Regions from separate parts of the Kocuria oxytropis genome, predicted to be linked through region 4. Evidence: riboswitches for the same ligand, from Rfam matches in the RefSeq annotation. Region 4 holds a riboswitch; each other region holds the start of a gene.
What was found. Region 4 has a riboswitch for S-adenosylmethionine ahead of QYM41_RS01465 (methylenetetrahydrofolate reductase). Riboswitches for the same ligand answer to the same signal wherever they lie in the genome.
Positions count from the first base shown of each region.

Region 1 (3,878 bases), on a different contig from region 4:
GGAGGGCGGGCGGCCCCGGCGGGAGGACGGTGCCGGGGAGGGCGGGCGGCCGCAGGGCGGGCGGGCCGGTGCCAGAATGGCCGCATGAGTTCTCCGGCCCACCTCGCCCCCCGACCGCCCGCCTTCGGCTCGACCCGCGCGGACCTCTGGCTGCAGGTGCTCCTGGTGCTGGGCGTGTCCCTGGGCGCCTCGGCCGTCTACGCGGTGCTGTCCCTGGCCGAGGACCTCGCCCGCGGCCCGCTGTCCGAGGCGCAGGCCACGATGAACCCGCCCCTGAGCCTGCAGCCCCTGTTCGACCTGCTGCGCCAGCTCACCGGGATCGCCCTGGACCTGGTGCCGGTGCTGCTGGCCCTCTACCTGCTCGCGGGCTCCGCCGGCGCCCTGGGCACGGTCCGCCGGCGGATCGGGCTGGACGCCCGGATGCCGGCCCCGGACCTGGGCCTGGGCACCCTGCTGTTCCTGCTCATGGGGCTGGGGACCCTGGGCCTCTACGCGGCGGGACGGGCCCTGGGTGTGACCGCTCAGGTCACCACGTCCGGGCTCGCCGAGCACTGGTGGACGGTGCCCGTGCTGCTGCTCTCGGCCGTGCGCCACGCCCTGGTCGAGGAGGTCGTGGTGGTCGCGTTCCTCACCGACCGACTGACCCGCATCGGGTGGAGCTGGCCCGTGGTGCTGGTGGTCACGGCACTGTTCCGCGGCAGCTACCACCTCTACCAGGGCATCGGGCCGTTCCTCGGCAACGTGGTGATGGGACTGGTCTTCGCCGAGCTCTACCGGCGCACCGGCCGGATCATGCCCCTCGTCGTCGCGCACTTCCTGCTGGACGCCGTGGGCTTCCTGGGCGCCGCCCGGCTGCTGGGCTGAGCCCCGGCCCCGCGGGGCGGGCACCGCCGGCCCGGTTGCGGACCGGGCCGGCGCGCGTCCGGGCTCAGACGGTGGCCGGGCTCAGATGGTGACCGGGCCGTCCGGGGTGCTGAAGGTGACGGAGAGCACCCCCGGGGTGCCCTCCGGATAGCGCCAGTCGACCTCCAGGTCCTCGAGCGCGGTCTCGACCGGGGCGCCCAGCCACTCGGCGACCCGCTCCGGGGCCCCGGCGATGCACATCCCCGCGAGCGCCACGTCCGTGATCCGCGCCTGGGACGGGTGCATCTCGGGGCCGGACTCGAAGTGCACCATGAACGGCAGCTGCGGGTCGGCGATCAGGCCCTTGACGCCGATCTGGCGCCACTCGAGGCACCGGCCGTCCGGGAACACCCGCTGGCCGGGCACCGACCGGCGGCCCAGGCGCTGCTCGAAGGGGGCGAGGTCCTCGACCTCCACGACCCACCCCAGCCAGCCGCCGCCGGCCTCGGAGCGGGCGCGCACTGCCTGGCCGAAGGGCGCCTTCTCCGCCGCCGGGTGCTGGAGGACCTCGACGACCTCCACGTACTGGTGGTTCATGAGCGGCAGGATCATGTTGCGGGTGCCGAAACGGGGGTGCACCCCACCCTTGACCGGCTCGATCCCGAGCTGGTCCGCGATGCGCTCGGTGGTGGCCGCCAGGCCCTCCGGGCGGCAGGCGTAGGACACGTGGTCGACTCTCATGGGCACATCGTGGCACCGTGTGAGTTTCGTCTCCAAATCGGTCCGCGGCACGCCCGGCGCGGTGCGTCCGGGGCGCGCCGCCGGGCGTGATCGCCGGACCCGGCTTGACGCCGTGTCGCCGGAATCCGGAGAATGCTGTCCAGGTCATGAGTGCCAGCGTCCAAGCCCCAGCTAGCTGGCCGGCAACCCTCCACCGCGGTGGGGTGCCCTGGGTGAGGACCAGGCTCCTCGCGCCCGGCGAGCGAGCAAGCGCGGGTCCCCGGCGCCCGGCCCTCCCGGCCGCACGCCCCGGACGGGACCCCTGACACCGCAAGGAGTCCCACGGCATGTCCGAGACCACCGCTTCCGGCACCGATTCCTCCGCCGCCGACCTCGCGGTCGCCGACGTCCCCGCGACCGGCCGTCCCACCCCCGGCGACCCGGCGGGCTGGGCGTTCGAGACCCGGCAGATCCACGCCGGGCAGAGCCCCGACCCCGTCACCGGCTCCCGCGCGCTGCCGATCCACCAGACCACGTCCTTCGTCTTCCCGGACGCCCGGGCCGCGGCCGACCGCTTCGCCCTCGCCGAGCTCGGCCCCATCTACACGCGGATCGGCAACCCCACCACGGAGGTCGTGGAGAACCGGATCGCCGCCCTGGAGGGCGGCGTGGGCGCCCTCATGCTCAGCGCAGGACAGTCGGCGACGACGTTCGCGGTGCTCAACGTCGCCGGCGCGGGCGACCACATCGTGGCCAGCCCCAGCCTCTACGGCGGGACCTACAACCTCTTCAAGTACACGCTGCCCAAGCTCGGCGTCGAGACCACGTTCGTGACCGACCCGGACGACCCCGAGGCCTGGCGGCAAGCGGTGCGCCCGAACACGAAGGCCTTCTTCGCGGAGACCATCCCCAACCCGCGCAACGACGTCCTCGACATCGAGACGGTCTCCGGGATCGCCCACGAGCACGAGGTCCCGCTCATCGTGGACAACACCGTGGCGACCCCCTACCTGGTCCAGCCCTTCCGCTGGGGCGCCGACGTGGTGGTGCACTCGGCCACCAAGTTCCTCGGCGGGCACGGCACGGCCATCGGCGGCGTGATCGTGGACTCCGGGGCCTTCGACTTCGGCCGCTACCCGGAGCGCTTCCCCGGCTTCAACCAGCCGGACGAGTCCTACGGCGGGCTCGTCTACGCCCAGGCCCTGGGCGCGGAGGGACCCTTCGGCGTCAACCTCTCCTACATCCTCAAGGCCCGGGTGCAGCTGCTGCGCGACCTCGGCTCGGCGATCTCGCCGTTCAACGCGTTCCTCATCGAGCAGGGCATCGAGACCCTGTCCCTGCGGATGGAGCGGCACGTGGCCAACGCCGGGACGGTGGCCCGCTGGCTCGAGGACCGCGAGGACGTGCGCTCGGTGTCCTGGGCGGGGCTGGAGTCCTCCCCGTGGCACGAGCGGGCACGCAAGTACGCCCCCCGCGGCGCCGGATCGGTCCTGGGCTTCGTCCTCGACGGCGGCCGGGAGGCCGGCGCCGCCTTCGTGGACGCCCTCACCCTGCACTCGAACGTCGCGAACATCGGCGACGTCCGCTCGCTGGTGATCCACCCGGCCTCCACCACGCACAGCCAGCTCCTGCCCGAGGAGCAGCTGGCCGCCGGCGTGGAGCCCGGCTTCGTGCGCCTGTCCGTGGGCCTGGAGAACATCGACGACATCCTGGCGGACCTCGAGCAGGGCTTCGCCGCGGCCGCGGCCGCGTCCGGGGGACAGGAGTGACCGTGACCGTGGTGGGGGGCACCGGCACCGGGACCGGTGTCCGCGAGGACGGCGTGCTGAGGACGGCCCGCATCGGCGAGCTGGAGCTCGAGTCGGGCTTCCGGCTGCCGGACGTGCGGATCGCCTACGAGACCTGGGGCGCCCTCGCCCCGGACGGCTCCAACGCGGTGCTGGTCGAGCACGCCCTCACCGGGGACACCCACGTGGCCGCCGGCCGGGCCCGCCCCGGGGCCCCCGAGGAGCAGCGGCGCGCGGCCGAGAGCGGCGGCTGGTGGGAGGGCCTGGTCGGGCCCGGCGCCGCCATCGACACCGACCGCTGGTTCGTGGTCTGCACCAACATCGTGGGCGGCTGCTACGGGTCCACCGGTCCCGCCACCCCCGCCCCGCCGGACGTGGACCCCGAGGCCCGCCCCTGGGGCTCCCGCTTCCCGCTCATCACCGTCCGGGACTCGGTGCACGCCGAGGCGGCCCTGGCCGACGCCCTCGGCATCGACGCGTGGCGCCTGGTCATCGGCGGCTCCATGGGCGGTGCCCGCGCCCTGGAGT
Region 1 is NZ_JAVFXA010000006.1:120,556-124,433, reverse strand. Features, by position in the region: gene QYM41_RS08290 (CPBP family intramembrane glutamic endopeptidase) at 85-864, shown strand; gene QYM41_RS08285 (VOC family protein) at 946-1,584, opposite strand; SAM riboswitch class IV at 1,727-1,842, shown strand; gene QYM41_RS08280 (bifunctional o-acetylhomoserine/o-acetylserine sulfhydrylase) at 1,911-3,332, shown strand; gene metX (homoserine O-acetyltransferase MetX) at 3,329-3,878, shown strand, end outside.
Region 1: another riboswitch for S-adenosylmethionine. It lies ahead of QYM41_RS08280 (bifunctional o-acetylhomoserine/o-acetylserine sulfhydrylase); the one in region 4 lies ahead of QYM41_RS01465 (methylenetetrahydrofolate reductase).

Region 2 (3,878 bases), on a different contig from region 4:
GAGGTTTCCTCGGCTCGCTGATCGGCATCGGCGACCTGGAGTCCGTCTTCGACATCGGTACCATCATCACCGCCGTCGTGGGAGCGCTCATCGTGCTCTTCATCTGGGGTGCGGTCACCGGCCGCAAGGGCCGCACGACGCACTGACCCGACCACACCGGTCCCCGAGGCCCCGTCCACCGCTGCCGGTGGACGGGGCCTCGTCGCACCCGGGCCTCCCGCCCCGGGCCCCCGCGGCCCGCACGGTGCCGGCGGGGACCCGGGGCGGGCCGGGGCCGGGGGATACTGGGGCCATGACGTCCCCCGCCTCCTCGCCCCGCACCCGCCCGACGCCCGAGCTGCAGGCCCTGGCCGCCGCCGGTCCCCGCAGGATCGTCGTCCTGGGCTCCACGGGCTCGATCGGCACCCAGGCCCTCGACGTCGTCCGGGCCGCACGCGGGCTCGAGGGGCCGGAGCCGTTCCGCGTGACCGCCCTCGCCGCGGGGCGCGGCCACCTCGAGCTGCTGGCCGAGCAGGCCGTCGAGACCCGGGCCTCCCTGGTGGCCACGAGCGGCACCGGCCAGGACGCCGCCCGACTGGCCGGCCTGATCGCGGAGCGGGCCGGGGCCGCCGGGGCGTGGGGCTACCGCCCGCACATCGAGCACGGGCCCGGTGCGGCGTCGGCGGCCGCGGCCCATCCCGACGCGGACCTGGTGCTCAACGGGATCACCGGGTCCATCGGGCTCGCCCCCACGCTGGCGGCGCTCGGGGCCGGGCACAAGCTGGCCCTGGCGAACAAGGAGTCGCTGATCGCCGGCGGCGCCCTCGTCCGCTCCGCCGCGGCGGCCACCGGGGACCCGGACGCGCTGATCCCCGTGGACTCCGAGCACTCCGCGCTGGCCCAGGCGCTGCGCGGCGGAACGGCCGGGGAGGTGGACCGGCTCGTCCTCACGGCCTCCGGCGGGCCGTTCCGCGGCCGGTCCCGGGCGGAGCTGGAGTCGGTCACCCCGCGGGACGCCCTGCGGCACCCCACGTGGGACATGGGGCTGATGGTGACCACCAACTCGGCGACCATGGTGAACAAGGCGCTCGAGGTGCTCGAGGCGCACCTGCTCTTCGACGTGCCCCTCGAGCGCATCGACGTGGTCGTCCACCCGCAGTCGGTGGTCCACTCCATGGTCCAGTTCGTGGACGGCTCCACCCTCGCCCAGGCCTCGCCCCCGGACATGCGCCTGCCCATCGCCCTCGGCCTGGCCTGGCCGCACCGGGTGCCCGGGGCCGCGCTGCCGTGCGACTGGACGCGCGCCACCGAGTGGACCTTCGAACCCCTCGACCCGGTGGTGTTCCCGGCCGTGGAGCTGATCAAGGCCGCGGGGGAGCGGGGCGGGACCTTCCCCGCGGTGTTCAACGCCGCCAACGAGGAGGCGGTGCACGCCTTCCACGACGGCCGGATCCGCTTCCCGGCCATCGTGGACACGGTCGAGGCGGTGCTGGAGGAGCACGACGGGTCCGGGGAGCCGGACCTGGAGGCGGTCCTCGAGGCCGAGCGCTGGGCACGGTGCCGCGCCCAGGAGGTCCTGGCCGGCTGACCCGGCCGCCGGCTCCGGCGCTCCCGGGTCCCGCCTCCCGCGCTCCCGGCCCGGCGCCGCGAGCGGGCGCGTCCGTGCTAGTCTGTCGGCCGGATGACGAGTCCCAGCACCGAGCCCTGGCTTGCTGGGCGGCAACCCTCTCCCGTAGTGGGGTGCCCCAGGTGAACCATCCGGCCACGGCCGAGGACGGCCGGCGGCAAGTACGGCTCGACGCCTGCCGCGCCCTTCCGCGCGCCGATCGGCCGTCGCCGCCGGTCCCCGGCCCCGGTGAAGACCTCCGACACCAACGGACCCACGGAAAGGCACCACATGCGATCGCAGCGCCTCCCCCTCCTCGCACTGGCCACGACCCTCGGCCTCACCCTCACCGCCTGCGGCGGCTCCGCCGGGGAGTCCTCCGGCGAGGGTGTCCTGGCCGACGACAAGGTCACCATCGGCGTGGTGGGCACCGACCCGACCCACGACGCCCTGAAGAAGCTGGCCGAGGAGCAGGGCATCACGGTCGAGTACGTCGACTTCTCCGACTACAACCAGCCGAACCCCGCCACCGAGTCCGGCGACGTGGAGATGACCTGGTTCCAGCACGTCCCGTTCCTCGCCGACTACAACAACTCCGCGGGGGGCTCCATCACCCCGATCGGCTCGACCTCGATCTACCCGCTGGGGCTGTACTCCAACCAGTACGAATCCGTGGAGCAGTTCCAGAAGGGCGACGAGATCGCCGTGCCCAACGACGCCGTGAACCTCTCCCGCGCGCTGCTCGTGCTCGAGTCCGCCGGCCTCGTGGAGCTGACCTCGGACACCCTCATCCCCACCGAGCTCGACGTCGACACCGAGGCCTCCACGGTGAAGGTCACGCCCGTCTCGGCGGAGCAGACGGTGCTGTCCCTGGACTCGGTGGCCGGCTCGGTCATCAACAACGACTTCCTGTCCCGGGCGGACATCGACCCGAAGTCGGCGCTCGCCCAGGACGACCCCGAGGCCGAGGGCTCCCGGGCCTACGTCAACCTCTTCACCACGACGGAGGAGCTCGCCGACGACGAGACCCTGCGGAAGGTCGCGGCCCTCTACCACGAGCAGCCCGTGATCGACGCCGAGATGGAGGAGACCAAGGGCACCGCCGTGCCGCTGCAGCTCGAGCCGGAGGAGCTGCAGGACCTCACCCAGCGCTACCAGCAGGAGCTGAAGGACCAGCAGCAGTGAGCGCGGAGGGACCCACCGGGCCGTCCCCGTCCGGGCGCCCCGAGGAGGTGCTCGTCCGCTTCGAGAACGTCTCCAAGACCTTCCGCACCGGCACGGGCCGGGCGGCCCGCGAGGTGGTGGCGGTCGACGACGTCAGCCTCGAGGTCCGCCGCGGCGAGATCTTCGGCGTGATCGGCTACTCGGGGGCGGGCAAGTCCACCCTCGTGCGCCTGATCAACGGGCTCGAGCCGGTGACCTCCGGGTCCCTGACCGTGGAGGGGTTCGAGGTGGCCGGCCGGCGCGAGACGGAGCTGGCGCCCGTGCGGCAGGAGATCGGCATGATCTTCCAGCAGTTCAACCTCTTCACCTCCCGGACCGTGGCCGGCAACGTCGAGTACCCGCTCAAGCGGGCCGGCTGGCCGAAGGAGAAGCGCCGTGCCCGGGTGGCCGAGCTGCTCGAGTTCGTGGGCCTGGCCGCCCGCGCCGGGAACTACCCGGAGCAGCTCTCCGGCGGGCAGAAGCAGCGCGTGGGCATCGCCCGCGCCCTGGCCACCAGCCCGAAGCTGCTGCTGGCCGACGAGTCGACGAGCGCCCTGGACCCGGAGACCACGCAGGAGGTGCTGCAGGTGCTGCAGCGGGTCAACCGGGAGCTGGGGATCACCATCGTGATCATCACCCACGAGATGGACGTGGTGCGGGCCATCGCGGACCGGGTGGCCGTGATGCAGGACGGGAAGGTCGTGGAGCACGGCTCCACCGTGGACATCTTCGCCCGGCCGCGCACCGAGACCGCCCACCGCTTCGTCTCCTCCGTGCTGCACTCGGAGCCCGACGCCCGCGACGTGGCACGGCTGCGCCGCACCCACCGGGGGCGCCTGGTCATCGTGGACGTCGGCGACGGCGTGGACATCGGCGGGGTGCTCTCGGACGGCGCCGCCCGCGGGGTCCGCTTCACCATCGCCTACGGGGGCATCAGCGTGCTCCAGGAGCAGTCGTTCGGTTCCCTGACCTTCGAGCTCACGGGCGAGGACGCGGCCGTGCAGGCCGTGGTCGACGAGATGTCCCGGATCACGACCCTGAGAGAGGTGGCCGCGTGAACGACTGGTCCGTCCTGGGACCCGAGCTGCTG
Region 2 is NZ_JAVFXA010000006.1:80,963-84,840, reverse strand. Features, by position in the region: gene QYM41_RS08065 (GlsB/YeaQ/YmgE family stress response membrane protein) at 1-146, shown strand, start outside; gene dxr (1-deoxy-D-xylulose-5-phosphate reductoisomerase) at 293-1,567, shown strand; SAM riboswitch class IV at 1,660-1,776, shown strand; gene QYM41_RS08055 (MetQ/NlpA family ABC transporter substrate-binding protein) at 1,877-2,770, shown strand; gene QYM41_RS08050 (methionine ABC transporter ATP-binding protein) at 2,767-3,846, shown strand.
Region 2: another riboswitch for S-adenosylmethionine. It lies ahead of QYM41_RS08055 (MetQ/NlpA family ABC transporter substrate-binding protein); the one in region 4 lies ahead of QYM41_RS01465 (methylenetetrahydrofolate reductase).

Region 3 (3,878 bases), on a different contig from region 4:
AGCAGCTGGCCGCCGGGGGCCACGACGTCGTCGTCGTGGCGCCGTCCTACGACCCCGCGCCCCTCGGGCGCCTCACGGAGGACGTGGTCGAGGACCTGGACGGGGTGCCGGTGCACCGGCTGCCCGCCGTTCCCCTCACCGGCTATCCGGCCGTGCGCGTGGCCGGGGGGACCGTGGCCCGGGTGCGACGGCAGCTGGAGCGCTTCCGCCCCGACGTGGTCCACGTGGCCTCCCCGTTCGTGCTGGGGCGCCGGGCCATCGTGGCGGCCCAGCAGCTCGGTGTGCCGTGCGTGGCGGTCTACCAGACCGACGTGCCCGGCTACGCCGCCACCTACGGCGCACCCTTCCTCGAGCAGCTCCTGTGGGGGCACGTGCGCGCCATGCACAACCTCGCGACGCTCACGCTCGCGCCCTCGACCTCGGCCGTCCGGCAGCTCACCGAGCACGGCGTGCGGGACGTGCACCTGTGGCGGCGCGGGGTGGACACCGTCCGGTTCTCCCCGCGGCACCGGGACGAGCGGTGGCGGCAGGAGGTCGCCGGCGGCCGCAGGATCGTCGGCTACGTGGGCCGGATCGCCCCGGAGAAGCAGGTCGAGGACCTCGCCGCGGTCGCGGACCTGCCCGGCACGCAGCTCGTGGTGGTGGGCTCCGGCCCGGAGGAGGACGCCCTGCGCCGCCGGCTCCCGCAGGCCCACTTCACGGGGCGGCGCAGCGGCGCCGATCTCGCCCGGATCATGGCCTCCCTGGACGTGTTCGTCCACCCCGGCGAGTTCGAGACCTTCTGCCAGACGATCCAGGAGGCCATGGCCTCGGGCGTGCCGGTGGTCGCGACCGGCCGGGGCGGACCCCTGGACCTCGTGGACCGGTCCCGCACGGGCTGGCTCTATCCCCCGGGCGATCTCGGGGCGCTGCGGGGGCACGTGGCCGACCTGCTGGGCGACGAGGCGAAGCGGGCCGCGTTCGGCGCGGCCGCGCACGCGGCGGTCCAGGGCCGGACGTGGGACGTGCTGGTGGGACAGCTGCTGGAGCACTACGAGCGGGCGGTGGAGCTGCCGGTCCGGGGACGCGGCCCGCGCGGCCGCCGGGCCGCCTGAGGGCTACCGCCGGCCGGGGGACGCGTCCAGCACGGGCGCGCCGGTGCCCGCGTACCGCTCCGGCTCCACGGTCAGCACGGTCAGTCCGTGCACCACGGCCGTGGCCGCGGTGAGACCGGCGAGCGGGTCGGCCGTGCCCGCCGCGGTCAGCCCCGCCCAGGCCCGGGCCACGGCGGCGTCCACCGGCAGCACCCGTCCGGGGAAGCGCAGCTCGAGCTGCTCCGCCCACTGCGTCTCGTCGGGCCGTTCCGCGAGCAGCTCGCCGAGCACCGTGGCCGGCAGGAACAGCCGCCGGTGGCCCTGCCGGCGCAGCACCCCGGCCAGTCCGGGGCAGCGTTCCGGCGTGCGCACGCCGAGCAGCACGGAGCGGTCCAGGAGCAGGTCCACGACGGGGCCCTCAGGCCGCGGCGGCGAGCTCCCCGCGGGCCGGAGCCAGCAGGAAGTCCACGAACTCGGTGCGGGTCTGCACCACCCGGGCGTAGTCCTCGATGCTCATGGCGGAGGCGCTGATGGCGGGGACGCCGCCGGCCGGAGCCCTCCCGGCGGGGTCGCCGGCGCCCGGGACGCCGCGGACCGGGCCGGCGGGGGCGGGGTCCCCCGTGGCCGGGACGGAGCGGGGGTGCGCGCCCGGCCGGGCGGTGCTGACAGGGGTGCGGGAGTCGGACATGACCGTGATCCTTCGTGCGCTCTTGCTCGCACCGGTCACCGCCGCGGCGGTGGTGCGAGCCGCTTCGTCATCCGAACCACCCGTGAACATGGGGTTGGTGCCCGGTCAAGTCGGAGCTTGCCGACCGGGTCTCTTGAAGCTGGTGCCATTCAACCACATCGGCGGTGCCGCGGGGCGCACCGGACCGCACGGCGGGCCGGCGTCCCGGGTCCCGCCCGCCGTGCGGCGGTCTTCCCCGGGGCGTCACCGCCACGACACCTCGGCGACACATCCCTGCGCTGGAATGGTCCCGGAACACCGGCGACGGACCCGAGGACGGACCCAGCATGACGATTTCGTGACACAACTCACGGTCCGCTTTCCCCGGTGTCGGAGCCGCGGGGTAGCCTGGATCTGCTTCTCGAGATGCGGCGTCCGCGTGCTCGGCCGGGAATCGATGATCCCCGGCGGGCTCGCGGAGAGGCTCCGACCCGCTGCGCGCCAACCCGATGTTCCCGGGTGGATCGGATGACGAAGCGGCGGGCAACGCCATCGGATGCCTGCAAGAACGTCAGGAGAAAACATGACCATGTCCGAAGAAAGAACAGCCATCACCACCGACCAGCGCGAGGAGTGGATCGACGTGACCGTCACCGCCCTCCCCGATCTGCACCTCGTCCGTCTCACGTCGACCGACGGGGACGTGCAGGAGTACCTGAGCCCGGAGGCCGACGATCTCGCCGCCGCGGCGGAGCACACCGAGGGAACCGCGCAATGGTGCGCCAAGTACCGCCAGCTCCTCGTCCCGGGAGCCCTCGCGGCGACCGGACGGCACCCGTTCTTCAAGCTCCACCCCTCGACCCTCCCGCTGTCGGCGTAGCCGGCGGGCAGGACACGAGGAAGGCCGCAGCCCGTCGGGCTGCGGCCTTCCTCGTGCGCGGCCTCCGGGTCCGGCTCCGGCGCCGCCCTCCACCCGGAGGCACGACGGCAGGAACGTCCACGGTCGACTGCGCCGGGTCGTCCGCGCCAGGCCGGGCCGTCCGGGCCGGGCCGTCCGTGCCGAGCGCAACGGGCCGGGGACGACGGGCCGGGGACGACGGCAGGGACGACAGAACCGCCGCCGGGCAGAGCCCGGCGGCGGTTCTCGAGGATCGGCGGGCCGAGGCCCGCGACGGATCCCTAGGAGATGACGTTGATGTTCGCGGCCTGGGGGCCCTTGGGGCCGTCCTGGGTCTCGAACTCGACGCGGTCGTTCTCGTTCAGCGAGCGGAAGCCGTTCGAGTTGATCGCGGAGAAGTGGGCGAAGACGTCCTTGGAGCCGTCCTCGGGGGTGATGAAGCCGAAGCCCTTGTCAGCGTTGAACCACTTGACGATACCGGTAGTCATGGGAGACCTGATCCTTCATGAGATGAACGTTTCCCGACGTTCGAGAAACACGACAGTTGCGATGCATGGAAAACGTCTTCTCAGAAAAACTGCTGCACCCGAGTGGGCCGAACTGCTTGAAAGACAAAAACGAACCTCAACAACTGCGAACCACTCTACACGAGATGCCCCACCACGCCAGCCGGGGCACCCGGCTCAGCCCGCCAGCAGCGCGTCGGCGACCTCGCGCACCCGCGCCCGCTCCTGCGGGTCGGGGGCGAAGACGTCCGCGGCGTCGGCGAACCACACGCCGTCGGCCAGCAGGCGCACGGCCAGCAGCCGGGCGCGGCGCTCGACCGGCAGGTCCTCGGGCAGGTCCACCCACGGGGCGATCCGCTCCACCCAGTGCTTCTTGAGGGTGGCCCGCAGCCGCTGGTCGGTGAGCATCACGAGGTCGGTCTCGTCGACCTCACCGGACAGGCACCAGTCCAGGTAGGCCCGCACGCGCTCCTCGGCGGGCACCTGCTCCGGCGGGGCGGACAGGCGGCGTGACATCTCCGCGTCCCAGCCGTCGAGGACCCGGTCCACGAGGGCGAGCATGAGCGCCTCCTTGGTCCGGAAGTGGTACATCACCCCCGGCTTGCTCAGCCCGACCCGGCGCGCGGCCGACTCCAGGGAGACGGTGCCGCCGCTGCGCACGAGCTCGAGGGCGCCGTCCAGGATGCGGTCTCGGGTGGAGGAGTTCATGCCCAGACTTTACCAACCGGAAGGTT
Region 3 is NZ_JAVFXA010000003.1:108,114-111,991, reverse strand. Features, by position in the region: gene QYM41_RS04460 (glycosyltransferase family 4 protein) at 1-1,094, shown strand, start outside; gene QYM41_RS04455 (PIN domain-containing protein) at 1,098-1,481, opposite strand; gene QYM41_RS04450 (hypothetical protein) at 1,492-1,761, opposite strand; SAM riboswitch class IV at 1,775-1,900, opposite strand; gene QYM41_RS04445 (hypothetical protein) at 2,324-2,620, shown strand; gene cspE (transcription antiterminator/RNA stability regulator CspE) at 2,920-3,126, opposite strand; gene QYM41_RS04435 (TetR/AcrR family transcriptional regulator) at 3,322-3,852, opposite strand.
Region 3: another riboswitch for S-adenosylmethionine. It lies ahead of QYM41_RS04450 (hypothetical protein); the one in region 4 lies ahead of QYM41_RS01465 (methylenetetrahydrofolate reductase).

Region 4 (3,878 bases):
CGGCTGCCGGTGCTCCGCGTCGCGGGGGCGGGCCCGGCCCGGGACGTCCCCGCCGTTCCAGGGAGGCGCGGGGAGGCGCAGGTAGAACAGCCGGGAGGTCTCCCGGCGGATCTTCGCCTGGCCGCTGAGGAGCACGCCCATGAGCAGGAACACCCCGGCGAGGAGCACGAGGGAGGCGGCCAGGAACGCCGTGGGGAAGCGGGGGACGAGCCCGGTGCCCGCGAACTCCAGGACCACGGGCAGGCCCAGGACCAGGCCCAGCACGAACAGGGCGGCGGAGACCGCGCCGGTGACGAGGAACGGGCGCTCGTGGAAGAGCAGCTGCCCGAAGATGCCCAGGATCCGGAAGCCGTCGTGGTAGGTCCGCAGCTTGCTCTCGCTGCCGGCGGGCCGGTCCCGGAATCCCACGGGCACCTCGGCCTGCGGCACCCGCGCGTTCACGGCGTGCACGGTCAGCTCCGTCTCGATCTCGAACTCGCGGGAGAGCGCGGGGAAGGACTTGACGAAGCGGCGGGAGAAGACCCGGTAGCCGCTGAGCATGTCCGAGACCCTGCGCCGGAAGGCGAAGCTGACGAGACCGTTGAAGAACCGGTTGCCGGTCTCGTGCCCCGAGCGGTACGCGGTGTCGGTGACCTGCCGGCGCACGCCGAGCACGTGGTCGTAGGGCCCGGAGAGCAGGGTGTCGATCATGGCCGGGGCGTCGGCGGCCTCGTAGGTGTCGTCGCCGTCGATGAGCAGGTAGACGTCGGCGTCCAGGTCCGCGAAGGCCCGCCGGACCACGTTGCCCTTGCCCTTCTCCTCCTCGTGCCGGACCTGGGCGCCGGCGCGCCGGGCTGCCTCGGCGGTGCCGTCGGTCGAGCAGTTGTCGTAGACGTGCACCTCGATGCCGGGCACCGCGGCGTGCAGATCGGCGACGACCTTCGCGATGGCCGCTTCCTCGTTGTGGCAGGGCACCACGGCCACGATGCGGGGGTCGGGGGTCATGGGCGCTCGTTCCTGGGTCCGGGGCGGGGGCCCGTCCATTATGCCGGGCGCCCGCGGGGCGCGGCGACGGGGCCGGGCCGCCCCGCTGCCGCTCGGTGTCCGTGTTGCGTCCTGTGACGCCGGGGTCGTCACAGTCGGCACCGGGGCGACTTCTGGGCTTGCGCACTTGGCAGCCCGGCGGGGCAGCCGCTGGAATGGGCCTTGCATCTATCCAGAGCGGCCGAGAGACCTGGCTCGTCGACGCCGCAGCAACCATCCGCGCCCCCGCCACGGGGTGCGCGGAACGGTGCTCCCGCCAGGACCGATGGAGCTGTCGCTTCCCTCCCGGGTCCGTCCCGGGCGGGTCGGCGCCCTCCCTCGGGGTGACCCTTGGAGGAAGAACGTGACACCACCACCCGTTGCGCGGCCGGCGCCGCCGTCCCTGTCCTACGAGCTCTATCCACCGCGCAGCGCCGCGAGCGCCGCCACGCTGCTGCAGACCATCGAGGAGCTCGAGCCCACCCGTCCCGACCACGTGTCGGTGACCTACAGCGGGGACCGGCGGCGCCGGGACAGCTCCCTCGCCCTGCTCGACCACCTCCTGGCCCGCACCTCCCTGCGACCCCTGGCGCACCTCACGTGCGTCGGCAGCACCCGGGCCGAGCTGGAGCGGACCGTGGCCACGCTCGTCCGCCGCGGCGTGCGCGGCGTCCTGGCCCTGCGCGGGGACCGGGACCCGGGAGCGGAGCCGGGCGAGCTCCGGCACGCCGGCGACCTCGTGGAGCTCGTGCGCGAGGTCGAGCAGCGCCACACGGCGTCGCTGGCGGCCGGCCGGCTCGCCGTGGGCGTGGCCGCCTATCCGACCCGGCACCCGGAGTCCCCCTCGTTCCGGCACGACGTCGAGGTGCTGCTGGCGAAGCAGCGCGCCGGGGCGGACTTCGCGATCACGCAGGTCTACTTCCGCCCGCAGCGCTACGAGCGCCTCGTCGCCGCGGCCCGCGCCGCCGGGGTGAGCATCCCGATCGTCCCGGGCATCATGCCGGTCACCGACCCCGGGCGGCTGCAGACCCTGTGCCGGCTGGCCGGCCTGGCCCCCCACCGGGGCCTGGCCGCCGCCCTGGAGGACGCCTCCGGCCCCGCCGAGCGGCACCGGGCCGGCGTGGCCTTCGCGGCGCGGCTGGCACGGGCCGCCCTGGACGCCGGCGCCCCGGGGCTGCACCTCTACACCTTCAACGAGCACCGGGCCGCGCTCGACCTGCTGGAGCAGGTGGACCTGCCGCGCGTCCCGCACGTGCCGGCCCCCCTCGACGAGCTGCTGCTCCCCGCCTGAGCCCCCGCCGCCCCGGCAGCACCGGCAGCACCGGCAGCACCGGCAGCACCGGCAGCACCGGACAGCGCAGCACCGCGCAGCACAGCACCGCACCGCACGACACCGCACGACATCCATGACCTCTGACAGGAGATCCGCATGAGCACCGTCCCGTTCCCCGCCGCCACCATCACCGGCTACCCCCGCATCGGCCGCCGCCGCGAGCTGAAGAAGGCCCTGGAGGCCTACTGGGCCGGGCGCTCGACCCGCGAGGAGCTCGAGTCGGCCGCCGCCGAGCTGCAGCTGGCCACCCACCGGCGGCTCGTGGCGCTGGGCCTCGGCGCCCGGGACTCGTCCCTGCCCGCCGCGTTCCCGCTCTACGACCAGGTGCTCGACACCACCGTGGCGCTCGGGGCGGTCCCGTCCCGCTTCGCCGACCTCGCCGACGCCGAGGGCCGGCTCGACCTCGACGCGAGCTTCGTGCTCGCCCGGGGCGACGCGGGCCGCGCCCCGCTCGAGCTGACCAAGTGGTTCGACACCAACTACCACTACCTCGTGCCCGAGATCGGCCCCGGCACCCCGTTCCGCGCCACCGCCGACCGGCTCGTGGCGGACGTCCGCCGCGCCGCGGCGCACGGGTTCACCGTCCGCCCGGTGCTCGTGGGCCCCGTGTCCTTCCTCCTGCTCGCGAAGGCCGACGACGACGCCCCCGCGGGCTTCGACCCGCTGCAGCGGCTCCCGGAGCTGCTCCCCGTCTACGCCCAGCTGCTCGGCGAGCTCGCCGCGGCCGGCGCGGACTGGGTGCAGCTGGAGGAGCCGGCGCTGGTCGCGGACCAGCACGTCCCGGCCGAGCAGCTCGCCGCGTCCGTGTGGGACGCCTACACGACCCTGGCCGCGGCGGCGGGCCGCCCGCAGCTGTTCGTCACCACCTCCTACGGCTCGCCCGGGCCCCTGCTGCACCCCCTGGCCTGCTCCGGGGTGGAGGCCGTGCACCTCGACCTCGTCCGGGGCGCGGCGCCGACCCCCGAGGAGTTGGAGCTCTTCCGGGGCGAGGACTCCGCCGTGCTCGTGGCCGGGGCCGTCGACGGGCACAACGTGTGGCGGGCCGACCTCGCCGCGCGGCTCGACCAGCTCGCCGAGCTGGCCCGCGGCGACGTCCGGCTGGCCGTGGCCTCCTCGACGTCCCTGTTCCACGTCCCGCACGACGTGCGCGAGGAGACCGGCCTGGACCCGCTGCTGCGGAGCTGGCTCGCCTTCGCCGACCAGAAGGTCGGCGAGATCGTCGTCCTGGCCCGCGGCCTGGCCTCCGGGCCGGAGGCGGTCGCGCAGCAGCTCGCCGAGGCCGCCGAGGCGCGGCGCACCCGGGAGAGCGCGGCGGGGGTCCGGGACGCGGCCGTCCGCGAGCGCGCCGGGGCCCTGACCGCCGCGGACATCGGCCGGGCGCCGGCGGAGGTCCGCCGGGCCGCCCAGGAAGGCCGGTCCTTCACGGCGTCCGGGCCCCTGCCGCCGCTGCCCACCACCACCATCGGCTCCTTCCCGCAGACCGCGCAGGTCCGGGCCGCGCGCGCCCGGCACCGGGCGGGGGCGCTCACGGACGCCGGGTACG
Region 4 is NZ_JAVFXA010000001.1:312,124-316,001, forward strand. Features, by position in the region: gene QYM41_RS01455 (hypothetical protein) at 1-1, opposite strand, end outside; gene QYM41_RS01460 (glycosyltransferase) at 1-984, opposite strand, end outside; SAM riboswitch class I at 1,189-1,295, shown strand; gene QYM41_RS01465 (methylenetetrahydrofolate reductase) at 1,367-2,293, shown strand; gene metE (5-methyltetrahydropteroyltriglutamate--homocysteine S-methyltransferase) at 2,432-3,878, shown strand, end outside.